Regions from separate parts of the Streptomyces sp. NPDC020731 genome, predicted to be linked through region 2. Evidence: predicted binding sites of a transcription regulator. Region 2 holds the regulator's gene; the other holds the start of a gene.
What was found. The regulator HspR, encoded in region 2, represses chaperone genes until heat shock. The targets are predictions, from matches to a motif close to TTGAGNNNNNNNNNCTCAA.
Positions count from the first base shown of each region.

Region 1 (9,099 bases), on a different contig from region 2:
CCGGCCTCGGCACGGGTGGTGGCGTCGGTCCCGGCTCCTCGGGCTCCGGGGACGACCATGCGTTCGGTGTGGTCGGCGCCGGTCCCGTGGTCCCGGACGGCTTCCGGCTCGTCGGCCGCCTCCGGCTGGGCCGGGATCAGCAGCTCCATCGTGACCTCGGCGGGCCGCTCGGCGGGCGCGTCGGTGCCCACCGCGTCCGCGGACCCGGCCTCACGGCCCGGCGCGGCATCGCCCGCGCGCTCCTCCGCGGGCGCGCCCCCATTCGGCACCGGCTCCGTCGGCCCGCCCGGCGCGGCACCCTCCGCAGCGGCCTCCGCCGACTCGCCCGCGTGACCCGGCGCGTCATCCTCCGCACGGCTGCCCCCGCCGGCCTCGGACTCGTCCCCGACGTCCGGCGCCGTCCCCCGCGGACCGCCCGGCGCGGCATCCTCCGCGGGCTGCCCGGCAGGGCCCGTCGACTCGTTCCCGGGGTCCGGCGCGGAGGCGTCCGCGCCACCCGGTGCCGGCGTCTCCCCGCCGGACGAGCCCTGGTGGCGTACCGCCTTCTCCGCCAGGGCGACCAGCGGGTCGTCCGACTGCGTGCGGCCGTGGAGGACGTTGGAGTTGGCCTCGGCGCCGGCGCCCGGGAGGGAGTACGCGGGGGTGCCGCCGGCGACGGACGCGGGGACCGCGTCAGGGGTGGCGGGCGCCAGAAGGGGGTCGGGGAGAACGACGACCGCGGCGATGCCGCCCTGCTTCTGCTCGCGCAGCCGGACCCGCACCCCGTGCCGGTGGGCGAGCCGGGCCACGACGTACAGGCCGAGGCCGAGACCGTCCTCGGCCTCCGCGTCGTACGTGACCTCCGGGTCGAAGTGGGACAGCCGGGAGTTGAGCCGCTCCAGCCGCTCCCCGGTCATGCCGATGCCCTCGTCCTGGACCGAGAGCATGACCTCGCCGTTCTCCAGCAACCAGCCGGAGACCTCGACGGGCAGGTCGGGCGGGGAGAACGAGGTGGCGTTCTCCATGAGTTCGGCCAGCAGGTGGGACAGGTCGTCCGCGGCGAACCCGGCGATGTGCGCGTGCGGCGGCAGCGCGGCGATACGGACCCGCTCGTACCGCTCGATCTCGCTGACCGCGGCCCGTACGACGTCCACCAGCGGCACCGGACCCGCCGTGTGCTGCACGTGCTCGGTGCCGGCGAGGACGAGGAGGTTCTCACTGTGCCGGCGCATGACCGTGGCGAAGTGGTCGAGCTTGAACAGGGTGGCCAGCCGGTCCGGGTCGTCCTCCCGCTCCTCCAGTCCCTCGATGATGCCGAGCTGACGCTCGACCAGTCCGAGGGTGCGCAGGGCGAGGCTGACGAACGTACCGCCGATGCCGGTGCGCAGCCGCTCCAGGTGGGCCGCGGACTCGGCCAGCTCGGTGCGCAGTTCCTCGCGGGCGTCGGCCATCTTCTGCCGCTGGCCGACGAGGTGCTTGCGGTCGGCCTCCAGTGTGGCGATCCGCTCGGCGAGGGCGGCGGCGTGCGCGTGGAGGGCGTTGACGGAACGGACGACCTGGGCGAACTCGTCGTTGCGGCCGGTGAAGGCGACCGGCTCCTGGCCGGCGGGGTCCTCCGCCTCGGCGAGGCGGGCGGAGCCCCGGCGCAGCACCGACAGCGGACGCGTCAGGGTGCGGGCCATCGCGGTGGCGACGCCGATCGCGAGCAGCATCAGGGCGCCGAGGGCGGCGATCCGGATCTCCAGCGCGGTGACGTCGTCGTCGCGCAGCTGGGCGAGGTCCTTGGTGCGCTTGTCGAAGAGGGCCGACTCCACCCCGCGCATCGTCTCGATCCGCGCGGTGAGCGCGGCCCCCAGCTTCTTGACGCTGGTGTCGAGGTCGTCGTCGGAGAGCGTCGGCTCGTCGGTGAGGCGTGCCAGGTACTTCTCGGCGGTCTCGACCTCGGGGCCGGTGACCGTGGAGTCGTAGGAGCCGCGGGCGGTCTCGGGCGCGGTCTCGCGGAAGTCGGCGAGGGCCGCGTCGGAGCGCAGCCGGGCCTGGAGCGCGGCGGTGGTCAGCGCGTCGCGCCGCTCGGTGTCGGCGTCCGAGGAGCTGGTGGTGGTGGACGGCAGGCCGGTGATCGGGTCGATCACGGTCTGGGTGGTGCTCGGCACGTTCAGCGCGGCGAGCAGCAGTCCGCGGGTGGCGGCGGCCTGCTGGACGGCGGAGTCCAGCTCGGTGAGCGCATAGGCGCCCGAGCTCGCGCGGGGCGGGGTCCGCTCCGCCAGCTGTTCGGCGAGCCGGTGCAGTCGCGTGATGGCGGTGGAGTACGCCTGATGCGCTTCGAGAGCACTGCTCTTGCCCGTGAGCGCCGCTCTGCGTACGGTCGCGACGGCGTCGAGGCCGTCGCGCAGCTCCTGCGCGATGTCGGTGTCGGCGCGCAGTTCCTCGACCTGCCGGTCGACGCGGGCGCTGTGCTCCTCGGAGGGCGCCTTGGACTTGGGGCGGCCGGCCGCGATGTAGGGGACGACCTCGTCGCGCTCGTCGGCGAGGGAGTGCGCCAGGGTGAGGGCGTCCTGGGTCTGCTCGGCGAGCGTCACCAGGTCCTGCGAGTCCTTGAGCTGCCCGGAGGCCGCGAGAACGGTGGGTGCCCCGGCCGCGGCGATCGTGGCGGCCACCACGGCCACGGCGACGATGAGCCGGTTGCGTACGTGCGTGGGGCGGCCCCTGCCGACGCCTGTCGTCCGCTCCGCGTCCCCCGTGGGGGCCGTCTGCTTGCCTTTGCGACGAGGCCGCGACTTCTGCACCGGTGCTCGCATTCCTGACTCGTGTACCCGTGGGTCCGGGTGACGCTCCGTCAACGGGTGCGGGCGTTCACCCCGAGCTCTTGACCGCGCTCGGACAGCGAGGCGCCCCCATCGCTCCCCGACCCTCCCAGTGACGGTGGACAGTGGATGCGCATCACCTGACCCGCCACTCGAAGGAGTGAACCCCGGAGGTGAGTTGAGGGGCAAGTTCCGCCGCCTCCCGCAGCGGCCCTGTGCGGCACGCCGGTTGGACGTCTGCGGCGGGCGGTGGCAATATTCGCCGCCACGTCTTCCCGGAGCGCTGCATTCCCTCCCAAACCAGGCGCCTGACCTGCGCGGCCGCACGGATCCGACGACCGGCGAGGGTCTTTCGCGGCCCTTGTGGAGGGCTCGTGCAGACTGGCGGGATGCGTACGGAGCTTGTCTCGGAGCCCGGTGATCCCGGCCGCTCCAACGAGGACTTCGCGGGCGTCGGGCTTCCGGCCTCCGGACAGGGCGGTTCGCTCGTGGTGCTGGACGGGGTCACGCCGCCGGCGGACGGCGGCGGATGCCTGCATTCCGTGCCCTGGTTCACCGCGCGGCTGGGCGGGGCGCTGACCGAACTGACCGTTTCCCTCCCGGATGTCCCCCTGGCCGAGCTGCTGTCCCGGGCCCTCGCGCGTACCGCCGGGAGCCACGCGGCGACCTGTGACCTTTCTCACCCCCGTACGCCACAGGCGACGGTGGTGCTGGCCCGCTGGTCACCGGCCTCGGTGGACTACCTGGTGCTGTCCGACTCGGTCCTGCTCGTCGAGTCCCCCGGCGGCCCGGTCACCCCGCTGCTGGACGACCGGCTGGACCGGCTGCCCCGCTCGGCCCTGGCCTCCCACACCCTGGTGGACACCACGCTGCGCAACAAGGAGGGCGGCTTCTTCACGGCGGCGGCGGACCCCTCGGTGGCCTCCCGCGCGGTCACCGGTTCGCTGCCGCGCGAGGAGGTGCGCGCCCTGGCCGCGCTGACGGACGGCGCGGCGCGCTGGGTGGAGCGGTTCCACGAGGGCGGCTGGGCGGACTGTCTCACCCTGGTCCGCAAGGAGGGCGCCCGGTCCCTGGTGGACCGCGTACGGACCCTGGAACGGGCGGACGCGGACCGGACACCGCCGCGCCGCGGCAAGAGGCACGACGACGCGACGGTGGTGTACGCCGAGCTGTCACCCCGTTAGCGGTATCCCCTACGGGGTCACTTCTCCATGCCGCGGTTCAGCTGGTTCAGCAGCCGGGCGAGTTCCGTGACCTCGGCGGGGTTCCAGTCGGCGAGCCGGCCGGCGTAGCGCGCGCGGCGGGCCTCGCGGACCCTGCGGACCCGTTCGTGGCCCTCCCGCGTGAGGGCGATCAGCCAGGCGCGGCCGTCGGCGGGGTCCGGCTCGCGGGCGACGAGGCCGAGCTCCTCCAGCGCGCGCAGCTGGCGCGACATCGTCGCCTTGCCGACGCCGATGTAGGCGGCGAGCTCGGTGGCCCGCTGCCGGCCGCACTCATCCAGACGGACCAGCAGCCCGTACGCGGACGGCTCCAGGTCGGGGTGGACCGCGCGGGCCATCTCCCCCTGGCTGGCCCGTGCGCGCCGCAGCAGCACCGTCAACTCGCGTTCCAGTGCGAGGAATCCGGGCTGGTCCACGCCCGGCACGGGCTCCGGGGAGGCGGCACCCTCCTCGTCGCGGTGTCCCTGTTCGTGCACGTCTGCCCCTGCTTCGGTTTTCCGGTTCTGAAAGTTTCCCGCCGAGTGGCGACGTCGCCGCAGCTCCACCAGTATTTCGCAGGCGTGGACCAACGGCAGCGGGGGGCACCTCCCACGTCTTTCAGGCAGTGGGGAGGACGCCCCGCCCTCGTCGTGGTCCACGTGCGCAGTTTCCTTACCAGGCGATTGCGCGGCATGCCCGCCACATGGGACATGGGTCACATTCCGGGTTCGCCCCACACCGACCTTTCGGAGATGCGTCATGCCTGTGCACAGATCCGGCCTTCCCCGCATACGCGCGCTCGCGACCGCCGGCGCGGTCCTGCTCGCGGTGCTCTCCCTCCCCCGCACGGCCGTCTCGGCCGAGTCCGCTCCCAGTGCCCCTCCGCGCGGCTCCGCCCACATGGGCATGGGCGTGCTCGCCCACGACGGCCGCGCCGGTCTCCCCACCGCCCGCTCCGCCCAGACGGAGGGGGTGGACGTCTCCAGCCACCAGGGCGACGTCGCCTGGACGACCCTGTGGAACAGCGGGGTCCGCTGGGCCTACGCCAAGGCCACGGAGGGGACGTACTACACCAACCCGTACCACTCCCAGCAGTACGACGGCTCCTACGACGTCGGCATGATCCGCGGCGCCTATCACTTCGGCACGCCCGACACGGCGAGCGGCGCCGCCCAGGCCGACTACTTCGTCAGCCGCGGCGGCGGCTGGTCCGCCGACGGACGGACCCTGCCGGGCGTGCTCGACATCGAGTGGAACCCGTACGGCGACGCCTGCTACGGCAAGTCGCAGAGCGCGATGGTGAGCTGGATCCGCGACTTCCTGGACCAGTACCGGTACCGCACCGGCCGGGCCGCCGTCCTCTACACGGCCACCAGCTGGTGGAAGCAGTGCACCGGCGACTACGCCGGCTTCGCCGCAACCACTCCGCTGTGGATCGCCCGGTACGCCTCCACCGCGGGCGAACTGCCCGCCGGCTGGAGCGCGTACACGATGTGGCAGTACACCTCGACCGGCCCGACCGTCGGGGACCACGACCGCTTCAACGGCACCCTCGACCGGGTACGGGCCCTTGCGCTGGGCTGATCCGCGCCGGCCATGGTGAAGGCCCGGACCTTCCTGCACGGGGCCCGGGCCTCCCTCATCCGGCCGCGTCCGTCACGCCGCGACCGGAACCTCGGGCGCCGCGCCGTTGGTGGCCGGCGACAGCGCCAGTTCCAGGACCTGGCGGACGTCGGTGACGGCGTGGACGTCGAGCTTGTCCAGCACCTCCGCCGGGACGTCGTCCAGGTCGGGCTCGTTGCGCTTGGGGATGACGACGGTGGTGATCCCCGCGCGGTGCGCGGCGAGCAGCTTCTGCTTCACCCCGCCGATCGGCAGCACCCGTCCGGTCAGCGAGACCTCACCGGTCATCGCCACGTCCGTACGGACCGGCCGTCCGGAGAGCAGCGAGGCCAGGGCGGTGGTCATCGTGACGCCCGCGCTCGGGCCGTCCTTGGGCACCGCGCCCGCCGGGAAGTGGATGTGCACGCCCCGGTCCTTCAGGTCGCCCACCGGGAGCTCCAGTTCGGCGCCGTGACTGCGCAGGAAGCTCAGCGCGATCTGCGCGGACTCCTTCATCACGTCACCCAGCTGGCCGGTCAGGGTCAGCCCCGCCGCGCCCGTCTCCGGGTCGGCCAGGGACGCCTCCACGTAGAGGACGTCTCCGCCGGCGCCGGTCACCGCGAGCCCGGTGGCGACGCCGGGGACGGCGGTGCGGCGCTCGGCCGGGTCCTGGGCGGACTCGGGCACGTGGTGCGGCCGACCGATCAGTCCCCGCAGGTCGTCCCCGGTCACGGTGAAGGGCAGCTTCCGCTCACCCAGTTCGTGCTGGGCCGCGACCTTGCGCAGCAGCCGTGCGATGGACCGCTCCAGGGTGCGCACGCCCGCCTCGCGCGTGTACTCGCCGGCCAGCTTGCGCAGCGCGCCCTCGTCGATCGTGACCTCTTCCCCGTCCAGCCCGGCCCGCTCCAGCTGGCGCGGGAGCAGGTGGTCGCGGGCGATGACGACCTTCTCGTCCTCGGTGTAACCGTCGAGGCGGACCAGCTCCATACGGTCGAGCAGGGCCTCCGGGATGGCTTCCAGGACGTTGGCCGTCGCGAGGAACACGACGTCGGACAGGTCGAGCTCGACCTCCAGGTAGTGGTCCCGGAAGGTGTGGTTCTGCGCCGGGTCGAGGACCTCGAGGAGCGCGGCGGCCGGGTCGCCCCGGAAGTCCGACCCCACCTTGTCGATCTCGTCGAGGAGCACGACCGGGTTCATCGACCCGGCCTCCTTGATCGCCCGCACGATCCGGCCGGGCAGGGCACCGACGTACGTACGGCGGTGGCCGCGGATCTCGGCCTCGTCGCGGACGCCACCGAGGGCGACGCGGACGAATTTGCGGCCCATCGCGTGGGCGACGGACTCGCCGAGGCTGGTCTTGCCGACGCCGGGCGGGCCGACGAGGGCGAGCACGGCGCCGCCGCGCCGTCCGCCGACGACGCCCAGGCCCCGGTCGCCGCGCCGTTTGCGCACCGCCAGGTACTCGGTGATCCGCTCCTTCACGTCCGCCAGGCCCGCGTGCTCGGCGTCCAGGACCGCCTGGGCGCCCCGGATGTCGTAGGCGTCCTCGGTGCGCTCGTTCCACGGCAGCTCCAGGACCGTGTCGAGCCAGGTGCGGATCCAGGAGCCCTCGGGCGACTGGTCGGAGGACCGCTCCAGCTTGTCGACCTCCTTGAGCGCGGCCTCGCGGACCTTCTCCGGCAGGTCGGCGGCCTCGACGCGGGCGCGGTAGTCGTCGGACTCCTCACCCTCCTGCTCACCGTTGAGTTCCCGCAGTTCCTTGCGTACGGCTTCGAGCTGGCGGCGCAGCAGGAACTCGCGCTGCTGCTTGTCGACGCCCTCCTGGACGTCCTTGGCGATGGTCTCGGCGACGTCCTGCTCGGCGAGGTGGTCGCGCAGTTGCTGGGTGGCGAGCTTCAGCCGGGCCACCGGGTCGGTGGTCTCCAGCAGGGCGACCTTCTGCTCGGTGGTCAGGAACGGCGAGTAGCCGGAGTTGTCGGCGAGCGCGGAGACGTCGTCGATGGCCTGGACCCGGTCGACGACCTGCCAGGCACCTCGCTTGCGCAGCCAGGCGGTGGCGAGCGCCTTGTACTCCTTGACGAGTTCGGTCACGTGACCGGGCAACGGGTCCGGCACGCTCTCGTCGATGCGGGTGCCCTCCACCCACAGCGCCGCGCCCGGCCCGGTCGTCCCGGCGCCGATGCGCACGCGGCCCCGGCCGCGGATCAGGGCGCCCGGATCGCCGTCGGCCAGCCTGCCGACCTGCTCGACCGTGCCCAGCACGCCGGTACCGGCGTAGGTCCCGTCGACGCGTGGTACCAGCAGCACCCTGGGCTTCCCCGCCTCGGTCCGGGCGGCGGCCTGGGCGGCCTCCACCGCGGCGCGCACCTCGGAATCGCTCAGGTCCAGCGGAACCACCATCCCGGGCAGCACGACCTCGTCATCGAGCGGCAGCACTGGCAGGGCGAGCGGTGTGGACTCAGCAGCCATGATCTCCCCTTCGGCAGTCAAGTTGAGCTATGCCGACTCAATGCACGTGAGCCGCCGAATGTTCCCACAGTCGCGTTCGCTCTGAGCGATCACCTTTCCGGGCGCGGAAGACCGTGGTCGCCGCCATGGGGCACCTCCCGGGCCTTCGGCACCGGGGAGGAAGCTGCCAGGATGAACGCATGTCCACCCCGTACGACATTCCCGAACCTCCCGAAGTCCTGGACCGCCGCGAGGGCCCGTACGGCGAGGTCGTGCTGCGCAGGCACGGTGACCTGCTGCAGATCATCGCCAACGGCTGCTTCCTGATGGACACCTCCGACGGCCGTTCGGAACGGCGGCTCGTCGACGCCGCCCTGGCCGCCCTCGACGCGCGCGCGGCGAACCCGCACGTCCTGATCGGCGGCCTCGGGGTCGGCTTCTCGCTCGCACACGCCGCCGGGCAGCCCCGCTGGGGGCGGATCGCCGTGGTGGAACGCGAACCGGCCGTCATCGGATGGCACCGCGGGGGACCGCTGGCCGGGCTCTCCGCGCGGGCCCTCGCCGACCCGCGTACGGAGATCATCGAGACGGATCTCGTCCGTTACCTCGATGAGACGTCGGACACGTTCGACGCGCTCTGCCTCGACATCGACAACGGGCCCGGCTGGACCGTCACCGAGGACAACGACGGGCTCTACTCGGTGGTCGGACTGGCCGCCTGCACAAGGGTGTTGAGGCCGGGCGGGGTACTCGCCGTGTGGTCGGCGAAGCCGTCACCGGAATTCGAGGGAACCTTGCGGAATGCCGGGTTCCAACAGGTGCGTACCGAAGAGATCCCCGTTGCCCGGGGCGTTCCGGACGTCGTGCACATCGGCGTCCGCCCTGGATAGCAAAGGCGCGGTGACTCCCCGTACGCTGCTGCCCTGACGCGGATCATTCAAGCGTCAATCGCAGTGATGCGCAGACGACGGATCACCCCACGGATTCCGGAAAAAGCACACCTCAGGGGCGGGCGATGGAGCAGACACACACCTCCCACAACGGCACGGCCACGACCACCCCCGGCG
Region 1 is NZ_JBIRTN010000002.1:359,186-368,284, reverse strand. Features, by position in the region: gene ACH4VX_RS04400 (nitrate- and nitrite sensing domain-containing protein) at 1-2,765, opposite strand, end outside; gene ACH4VX_RS04395 (hypothetical protein) at 3,173-3,967, shown strand; gene ACH4VX_RS04390 (MarR family winged helix-turn-helix transcriptional regulator) at 3,985-4,479, opposite strand; gene ACH4VX_RS04385 (lysozyme) at 4,742-5,566, shown strand; gene lon (endopeptidase La) at 5,639-8,053, opposite strand; gene ACH4VX_RS04375 (spermidine synthase) at 8,233-8,922, shown strand; gene ACH4VX_RS04370 (response regulator transcription factor) at 9,048-9,099, shown strand, end outside.
Region 1: lon (endopeptidase La) is a predicted target of HspR. The motif match lies at 8,076-8,094, and genes of this name have one in related genera.

Region 2 (9,099 bases):
GTCAACGAGCCGACGGCCGCCGCCCTGGCGTACGGCCTCGACAAGGACGACCAGACCATCCTCGTCTTCGACCTCGGTGGCGGTACGTTCGACGTCTCGCTGCTGGAGATCGGCGACGGTGTCGTCGAGGTGAAGGCCACCAACGGTGACAACAACCTCGGTGGCGACGACTGGGACCAGCGCGTCGTCGACTACCTGGTCAAGCAGTTCCAGTCCGGCCACGGCGTGGACCTGGGCAAGGACAAGATGGCGCTGCAGCGCCTGCGTGAGGCCGCCGAGAAGGCGAAGATCGAGCTGTCCTCGTCCACCGAGACCACGATCAACCTCCCCTACATCACCGCGTCCGCCGAGGGCCCGCTGCACCTGGACGAGAAGCTCACCCGCGCCCAGTTCCAGCAGCTCACGGCCGACCTGCTGGAGCGCTGCAAGACGCCGTTCCACAACGTCATCAAGGACGCCGGCATCCAGCTCAGCGAGATCGACCACGTCGTTCTCGTCGGTGGCTCCACCCGTATGCCCGCCGTCGCCGAGCTCGTCAAGGAGATGACCGGCGGCAAGGAGGCCAACAAGGGCGTCAACCCGGACGAGGTCGTCTCGATCGGTGCCGTCCTCCAGGCCGGTGTGCTCAAGGGCGAGGTCAAGGACGTCCTGCTGCTCGACGTCACCCCGCTGTCCCTCGGTATCGAGACCAAGGGCGGCATCATGACCAAGCTGATCGAGCGCAACACCACGATCCCGACGAAGCGCTCCGAGATCTTCACCACGGCCGAGGACAACCAGCCGTCGGTGCAGATCCAGGTCTACCAGGGCGAGCGCGAGATCGCGGCGTACAACAAGAAGCTCGGCATGTTCGAGCTGACCGGTCTGCCCCCGGCGCCGCGCGGCGTCCCGCAGATCGAGGTCTCCTTCGACATCGACGCCAACGGCATCATGCACGTGACCGCGAAGGACCTGGGCACGGGCAAGGAGCAGAAGATGACCGTCACCGGCGGCTCCTCGCTGCCGAAGGACGAGGTCGACCGGATGCGCCAGGAGGCCGAGAAGTACGCGGAGGAGGACCACGCCCGCCGCGAGGCCGCCGAGTCCCGCAACCAGGGCGAGCAGCTCGTCTACCAGACCGAGAAGTTCCTCAGCGACAACGAGGACAAGGTCCCCGGTGACGTCAAGACCGAGGTCGAGACCGCCATCGCCGAGCTGAAGGAGAAGCTCAAGGGCGAGGACTCCGCCGAGATCCGCACCGCCACGGAGAAGGTCGCGGCCGTCTCCCAGAAGCTGGGCCAGGCCATGTACGCCGATGCCCAGGCCGGCCAGGCGGCCGGCGGCGCGTCCGCCGGTGCCGGTGAGGCCAAGGCCGACGACGACGTCGTCGACGCCGAGATCGTCGACGAGGACCGCAAGGACGGTGCGGCGTGACCGAGGAGACCCCGGGCTTCGACGAGCAGTCGCAGCAGCCCGACGTCCCCTCCGACGAAGCCGAGCCGAAGGCCGCCGCCCAGCCCTCCACGGAGGAGGGGGCGGCCCCGGCCGGGGACACGGGCCAGGAAGCGGCACTGGTGGCCCAGCTGGACCAGGCGCGCACGGCGCTCAGCGAGCGCACGGCGGACCTCCAGCGCCTCCAGGCCGAGTTCCAGAACTACCGGCGCCGGGTCGAGCGCGACCGGATCGCGGTGAAGGAGGTCGCCGTGGCGAACCTCCTGAGCGAGCTGCTCCCCGTGCTCGACGACGTCGGCCGCGCGCGGGAACACGGCGAGCTGGTCGGCGGCTTCAAGTCCGTCGCGGAGTCGCTGGAGACGGTCATCGCCAAGATGGGCCTCCAGCAGTTCGGCAAGGAGGGCGAGCCCTTCGACCCGACGATCCACGAGGCCCTGATGCACAGCTACGCGCCGGACGTCACCGAGACGACGTGCGTGGCGATTCTGCAGCCGGGGTACCGCATCGGCGAGCGCACCATCCGCCCCGCGCGGGTGGCCGTCGCCGAGCCGCAGCCCGGTGCGCAGACGGTCAAGCCGGCCGAGGAGAGCACCGAGGCGCAGGCCGATCCGGAGAACAAGGAGAGCGGTGGCCCGGACGAGGGCTGACGCGGGAGTCGACGCAGGGAAGGAGGGACGTCGGGGATGAGCACCAAGGACTTCATCGAGAAGGACTTCTACAAGGTCCTCGGCGTCCCCAAGGACGCCACCGAGGCCGAGATCAAGAAGGCGTACCGGAAGCTCGCCCGCGAGTTCCACCCGGACGCCAACAAGGGCAACGCCAAGGCGGAGGAGCGGTTCAAGGAGATCTCCGAGGCGAACGACGTCCTCGGCGACCCCAAGAAGCGCAAGGAGTACGACGAGGCGCGCGCCCTCTTCGGCAACGGCGGCTTCCGTCCGGGGCCGGGCGCGGGCGGCGGCTCCTTCAACTTCGACCTGGGTGACCTCTTCGGGGGCCAGGCCGGCGGCCAGCAGGCGGGCGGCGGCTTCGGCGGCGGTGGCCTCGGTGACGTCTTCGGGGGCCTGTTCAACCGCGGCGGCGCCGGGACCACGCGTACCCAGCCGCGGCGCGGCCAGGACATCGAGTCCGAGGTGACGCTCAGCTTCACCGAGGCGATCGAGGGTGCGACGGTCCCGCTGCGGATGTCGTCGCAGGCGCCCTGCAAGGCCTGTTCGGGCACCGGCGACAAGAACGGCACACCGCGTGTGTGCCCGACCTGCGTCGGCACCGGCCAGGTGGCGCGGGGTTCCGGCGGCGGCTTCTCGCTCACCGACCCCTGCCCCGACTGCAAGGGCCGCGGTCTGATCGCGGAGGAGGCCTGCGAGATCTGCAAGGGCAGCGGCCGGGCCAAGTCCTCGCGGACCATGCAGGTGCGCATCCCCGCGGGCGTCAGCGACGGCCAGCGGATCCGGCTGCGCGGCAAGGGGGCGCCGGGCGAGCGCGGCGGCCCCGCCGGTGATCTGTATGTCGTCGTGCACGTCGGCAGCCATCCGGTGTTCGGCCGCAAGGAGGACAACCTCACCGTCACGGTCCCGGTGACGTTCGTCGAGGCCGCCCTCGGCGGCGAGGTCCGGGTCCCGACGCTGGGCGGTCCGCCGGTCACGCTGAAGCTGCCGCCGGGCACGCCCAACGGGCGCACCATGCGGGCCCGCGGCAAGGGCGCGGTCCGCAAGGACGGTACCCGCGGTGATCTGCTGGTCACCGTGGAGGTGAGTGTTCCCAAGGACGTGGCGGGGAAGGCTCGTGACGCGCTGGAGGCGTATCGCGAGGCGACCGCGGACGACGATCCTCGGGCGGAGCTGTTCCAGGCCGCGAAGGGAGCTTGATCTGCATGGACGGCCGTCGACGCAATCCGTATGAACTGACCCAGGACACCCCGGTCTATGTCATTTCGGTGGCGGCCCAGCTCTCCGGCCTGCACCCGCAGACGCTGCGCCAGTACGACCGGCTGGGTCTTGTGTCGCCGGACCGCACGGCCGGCCGGGGCCGCCGTTACTCGGCCCGTGACATCGAACTGCTCCGTCAGGTGCAGCAGCTGTCGCAGGACGAGGGCATCAACCTGGCCGGAATCAAGCGCATCATCGAACTGGAGAACCAGGTCGCCGCCCTCCAGGCCCGCGCGGCCGAACTGGAGAACGCCCTCGACGGGGCCGCCGCGGCGATGCGCCAGCGCGAGGCCGCGGTGCACGCCTCGTACCGCCGTGACCTGGTGCCGTACCAGGAGATGCAGCAGACCAGCGCGCTGGTGGTGTGGCGGCCCAAGCGGCAGCAGCCGGACTAGGCGCGGATGTGAAGTGCGGTGGGAGGCCCGGAGGTTGAGTGAACCTCCGGGCCTCCCGGCTTATGCGCAGACACGTGTGTGACTATCGTATGGCTGCGTGTCCAGATGATCCTCGCCGGACATCCGCAGGTCTCTCACGAGTTCAGCGCACCGTGCTGTGTCCATCTCGTTAAGTGGCTGCCCTTGACGCCGGCGGGGGCTGAAGCGTTGGCTTTTCAGTCACATGGGCCGCAAAGCTGTGCCCACGTCCAAAACGCACCTGAAGTGAGCCCTCGCATGCGTCGTATCGCCATATCCGTGGCCGCCACCTCCATGTCCGTCATGCTCGCCGGATGCGGCGTGCTCAACGCGACAGGGAGCAGCGACGACGCGAGCCCGAGCAAGGGCGACGACGTCACCGTCGGCCTGCTGCTCCCGGAGAAGGCCAACACCCGGTACGAGCAGTTCGACTACCCCATCTTCAAGACGAAGGTGGAGTCGCTCACCAACAAGAAGGGCACCGTCGAGTACGCCAACGCCGAGGCGGACGCCGACAAGCAGGCGAGCCAGATGCAGCAGATGATCGACGACGAGGTCGACGTCATCGTGCTGGACGCGGTCGACGCGCACACCATCGCGGACAGCGTGCAGAAGGCCAAGGACGCGGGCATCCCCGTCATCGCCTACGACCGTCTCGCCGAGGGCCCGATCGACGCGTACATCTCCTTCGACAACGAGCTGGTCGGCGAGGTGCAGGGCCGTTCCCTGCTGGAGTCCCTCGGGGACGACCTCAGCATCACCGACAAGATCGTGATGATGAACGGCTCGTCGACCGACCCCAACGCCAAGCAGTTCAAGGCGGGCGCGCTCTCCGAGCTCAAGGGCAAGGTGACGATCGCCAAGTCCTACGACACCAAGGACTGGAAGCCGGAGAACGCCCAGGCCAACATGACCGAGGCGATCGAAGCGATCGGCGCGGACAACATCAAGGCGGTCTACTCCGCCAACGACGGCATGGCGGGCGGCATCGTCAAGGCGCTGGAGGCCGCCGGCGTGACCGAGATGCCCCCGATCAGCGGCCAGGACGCCGAACTCGCGGCGGTGCAGCGGATCCTCGCCGACGAGCAGTACATGAGCGTGTACAAGTCCTACCCGGACGAGGCCGAGAGCGCCGCGGAGATGGCCGTGGCGAAGGTCCAGGGCAAGGACATCCAGTTCGACGCGCTGACCCGCGAACGGGTGGACAGCCCCACGACCAAGGGCATCCCGGCGCAGCTCGTGCCCGTGATCGCGCTGACGAAGGAGAACATCGAGGACACCGTGGTCGCCGACGAGATCTACGACGTCTCGGACATCTGCACCGCGGCGTTCGCGGCGGCCTGCGAGGCGGTCAAGCTGAAGTAGCGACCCCGTCGATATCCGGCCACCCGCCGGTCCCCTGACCGGGGCCGGGTACCGGGGCCCGGTACCGGGCCCGGGCCGGGCTCGCGGACCCCGGCGCCCTCCTCCGCCCTGCGATGCTCCCCTCACTGCCTGAAGGGCGGGGGAGGTGCTCCCCCGCCGGCCCCCGCTCCCTGATCCGGCCACCCGCCGGTCTTCCGACCGGCGCCGGGCCGGGTCCGTGTTGCACAGCCGGTTCCGGCCGCGCATAGTTGCGCTGCGGAAAGTGGCTGAACCGGGGGTGGGATGGGCGATGGCCGGGCACGGGACGGACGGGCATCCACACGGTGCTGACCGACTGTGCGAGGCCGGGGATCGCGTGTATTCCCGGGCCGTACGGCGCGGACGGCTGCCGCGCCGGGACGCGGAGCCGGTGCCCTGTCTGCTGGAACTGGCTCTGCTGCACCCCGATCCCGACGACATGGACTGGCTCGTCCCCACCGCCCCGCAGGAGGTCATGACCCGGCTGCTGCGCGGGGTGTACGACGAGGTGAACGCGAGCCAGCGCCGGGTCGGCTCGGCCGTCGAGGCCTTCGAGCGGTACGCCGGCCTGGGCCGCCAGGTGCCCGCCTCGCCGTCGGCGGCGGAGGGCCCGGCCATCCGGGTGCTGGACGGGCTGGCCCGCATCCAGGCCGCGATGGACGAGGCGACACAGGCGTGCACCACCGAGGTGCTCACCGTCCAGCCGGGCGGCATCCGGCGCGAGGCGGAGCTGTCGGAGGGCCTGCACCGGGCGACGGCGCTGCGCGGCCGGGGCGTGCGCATGCGGGACCTGTACACGCACGTCGCCCGGCACGGGCACGGGCTGCTCAGCTATCTGGAGCTGATGGGCGACGCGGTGGAGGCGCGCACGCTGGACGAGGTGATCGAGCGGCTGATCCTCTTCGACCGCACGGTCGCCTTCATCCCCGCCAACACCGAGCGCACCATGGCGCTGGAGCTGCGCCACCCGGCGCTGGTGGAGTACCTGGGCACGGTCTTCGACCGGCTGTGGCGGCTCGCCATCCCGCTGACCGCCCCGCTGCCCGACACCGGCATCGAGGGCGTCTCGCACCGGGAGCAGTCCATCGCGGCCCTGCTCGCGGAGGGCCACCAGGACGCGGTGATCGCGGAGCGCCTGGGCATCAGCGTGCGGACCTGCCGGGCCCACATCGCCCGTCTGTCGGAGACGCTGGGCGCGGCCAGCCGTACGCAGCTGGGCGTGCGGATCGCCCAGGCCGGCCTGGACGGCTTCCGGCGCCCCGCCGTCACTCTGCCCGGTCGAGGATCCCGGACCGCCCGATGAGATAGCCCAGCTGCGCCCGGCTCCGGCTGCCCAGCATCGCGGCGAGTTTGGCGATGTGGACGCGGGCGGTGCGGATGTTCATCCCGAGCCGGTCGGCTATGACGGCGTCGGTGTGTCCCTCGACGAGCAGCTCGGCGATGGCGTGCTGGCGGGGCGTGACGCCGTTGACGGAGGGCTGCGGGACGGTCTCCGGGTACATGGGGGTGGCCAGGCGCCAGAGCCGGTCGAAGGTGGTGGCGAGGTACCCGACGATCGCCGGGTGCCGCATCTCCAGCGCCGCGGCGCGGTCGGCGCGGGCGGGGACGAACGCGACGGCGCGGTCGACGACGATGAGCCGCTCGGTGACCTCGTCCAGGCCGCGGGCCTCCACGTCACCGCGCAGCCGCTCGTAGCGGGCGGCGATCCCGGGGGCGTGCCGCAGCGTGTGCTGGTACAGGACACGGATACGGCCACCGCGGTCGAGCAGCGCCTGGTCGCGCCGGATCGCCGGCTCGTGGGAGGCCGGGGTGACGCGGGCGTACGTGCTGCGGGGCTGGATGGCCAGGAGTTCGCGGGCGTCGGTCATCGCCTCGTCGATGGCCTCGCCGATGTGTTCGCGCGTGGTGTGCAGCGTGAGCGTGGGCGTCGCCCGGGCGTCGTCGTGTCCGCCGGCCAGCAGCGGTACGAGCATCCCGGCCAGCCGCTCCTCCCGGCGCCGTTCGTCGGCGATCCGGTCCGCGGAGGCGCGCAGCAGGCGGTGCAGGCCGATGTGCGGCGCCACGGGCTCCCACGCGTCCCGGTCGTCCGCCGAGGGGTGCAGCAGGCCCAGGCCGGCCAGGCAGGGCGCCTCCCGCGCCTCCCGCGCGGTGACCCGTCCCTCCCGCAGGGCGCGTTCGTACAGGGCGGCACCCGGGGCGCAGAGCTCTTCCGCCCCGTGCTCCGCGTGCGCCGGCGAGGTCACCGCGGTGCTCCCTCCTGGTTGAGGATCCCGGACTCCGCGATGAGGTAGCCGAGCTGGGCCCGGCTGCCGCTGCCGAGGGTGGCGGCGAGTTTGGCTATGTGGGCGCGGCACGTCCGTACGTTCATGCCGAGGCGGCGGGCGATGGCCTCGTCCACGTGCCCCTCCACCAGGAGCTTGGCTATGGAGTGCTGTATCTCCGGTATGCCGTCGGGCGCCGTCTCGTAGGGGGTGCCGGCGGTCAGCGGGACCGCGCGGCTCCACATGAACTCGAAGACCTTGATCAGGTAGCGGACGAGGCCGGTGTGCCGCAGCTCCAGGGCGACCTGGCGGTCGTCGCGCACCGGGATGAAGGCGACCGTCTCGTCGCAGATGATGAGGCGCTCCACCAGCTCGTCGATGGTGCGGTACTCCGCCCTGCCGTTGGTGAACTGCTCCACGTAGGACAGGCGCTCGGGGTTGAACCGGGCGGTGTGCTGGTAGAGGGTGCGCATGCGCACGCCGCGTTCGGTGAGCAGCCGGTCGCGCTCGAATCCCTGCAGCAGACTGCGTTCGGGCCGGCGCCCGCTCGGCTGGACGGTGAGCATCTCCGTCCGGCACTGTGCGGTGGCCAGGTCCAGTGCGCTGTTGATGCGGTCGTTGCCCTCGAGCACCGTGATCGAGTGGGTGGGGGCGATCTCCTGGGCGCTCAGGGACATGAACGGCTCGAAAGTGTCGGCAAGTTCTATCGACAGGCGCCGGCGCTCGGTGATCTCCCGTTCTATGGGGCTCAATCGCTGGGACAGCGCGATCGAGGGAAGCACCGGACGCAACCACTGCGCATCGTCGGGATCCGGATGAAGGAGGGCGAAATCCATCAAGCAGGGCGCGGGTTCCACGTCCGCGCGGGTGATACGTCCCGCGCGGAGAGCATTCGCGTACAGTCGCACCCCCTCGTCGCACAGCTCGGTCACCGCGTGAGGATGTGCCGCCTTAGTCTGTTTTGTTCCCAAATCTCCACCCCACAGGGTCCTGAACATGCAGGAACATGATGCACCGATCGTGTGGCCATGATGTGCCCGAATGAGCCATCGTCGTACTCGACGGGGGACAGAGGGGACCTTCAAGTGAGGACGAAGCCGACTATGGGTAAGAAAATGCTTCGCTCGGTGCTTGTCGCCGCCTTCTCCGTCGGTGTGGCCTTCGGACTAGCGGGCGGCCTCTCCGGGGCGAAGGGAGACGTCCGGGCGGACAGCGTGTGGCCGCCGATCGTCGCGCAGGACACGGGCGCGGCCGACAGCGTGTGGGCGGCCGGCCCCGCGCGCACGGACGACAGCGTGTGGGCTTGACATGACTACTCCACCCGACGACCGCTCCTTCCGCAGGGAGATGGCGACCGCCTACCGATCAGGATGGCACTTCATCGATCTGGTCACCGCCATCCCCCACAGCGGCGACTCGTTGATGGTGACCGTCTTCGGTGAGCCGGTCGTCGTCACCCGCGACGAGGACGGGGACGTACGGGCGTACCGGTGCCTGCGGCGGCCCAGGGGGGCGCCGAAGCCCGTACGGTGTGCCATCCGGTACGGAATGATCTTTGTGAACCTGGACCAGCGGGACCATCGGCAGGTGGAGTCCGACTCCCCTGCCCCCCGGACCATCTCGGCCACCCCCCGCAGTGCCTGACGCGATTCCCCCGTCGTAAAAGATCGCGCAGGTGCTTCCCCC
Region 2 is NZ_JBIRTN010000008.1:253,949-263,047, reverse strand. Features, by position in the region: gene dnaK (molecular chaperone DnaK) at 1-1,413, shown strand, start outside; gene grpE (nucleotide exchange factor GrpE) at 1,410-2,078, shown strand; gene dnaJ (molecular chaperone DnaJ) at 2,115-3,296, shown strand; gene ACH4VX_RS15080 (heat shock protein transcriptional repressor HspR) at 3,302-3,751, shown strand; gene ACH4VX_RS15075 (sugar ABC transporter substrate-binding protein) at 4,028-5,134, shown strand; gene ACH4VX_RS15070 (LuxR C-terminal-related transcriptional regulator) at 5,424-6,455, shown strand; gene ACH4VX_RS15065 (LuxR C-terminal-related transcriptional regulator) at 6,418-7,395, opposite strand; gene ACH4VX_RS15060 (helix-turn-helix transcriptional regulator) at 7,392-8,411, opposite strand; gene ACH4VX_RS15055 (hypothetical protein) at 8,722-9,057, shown strand.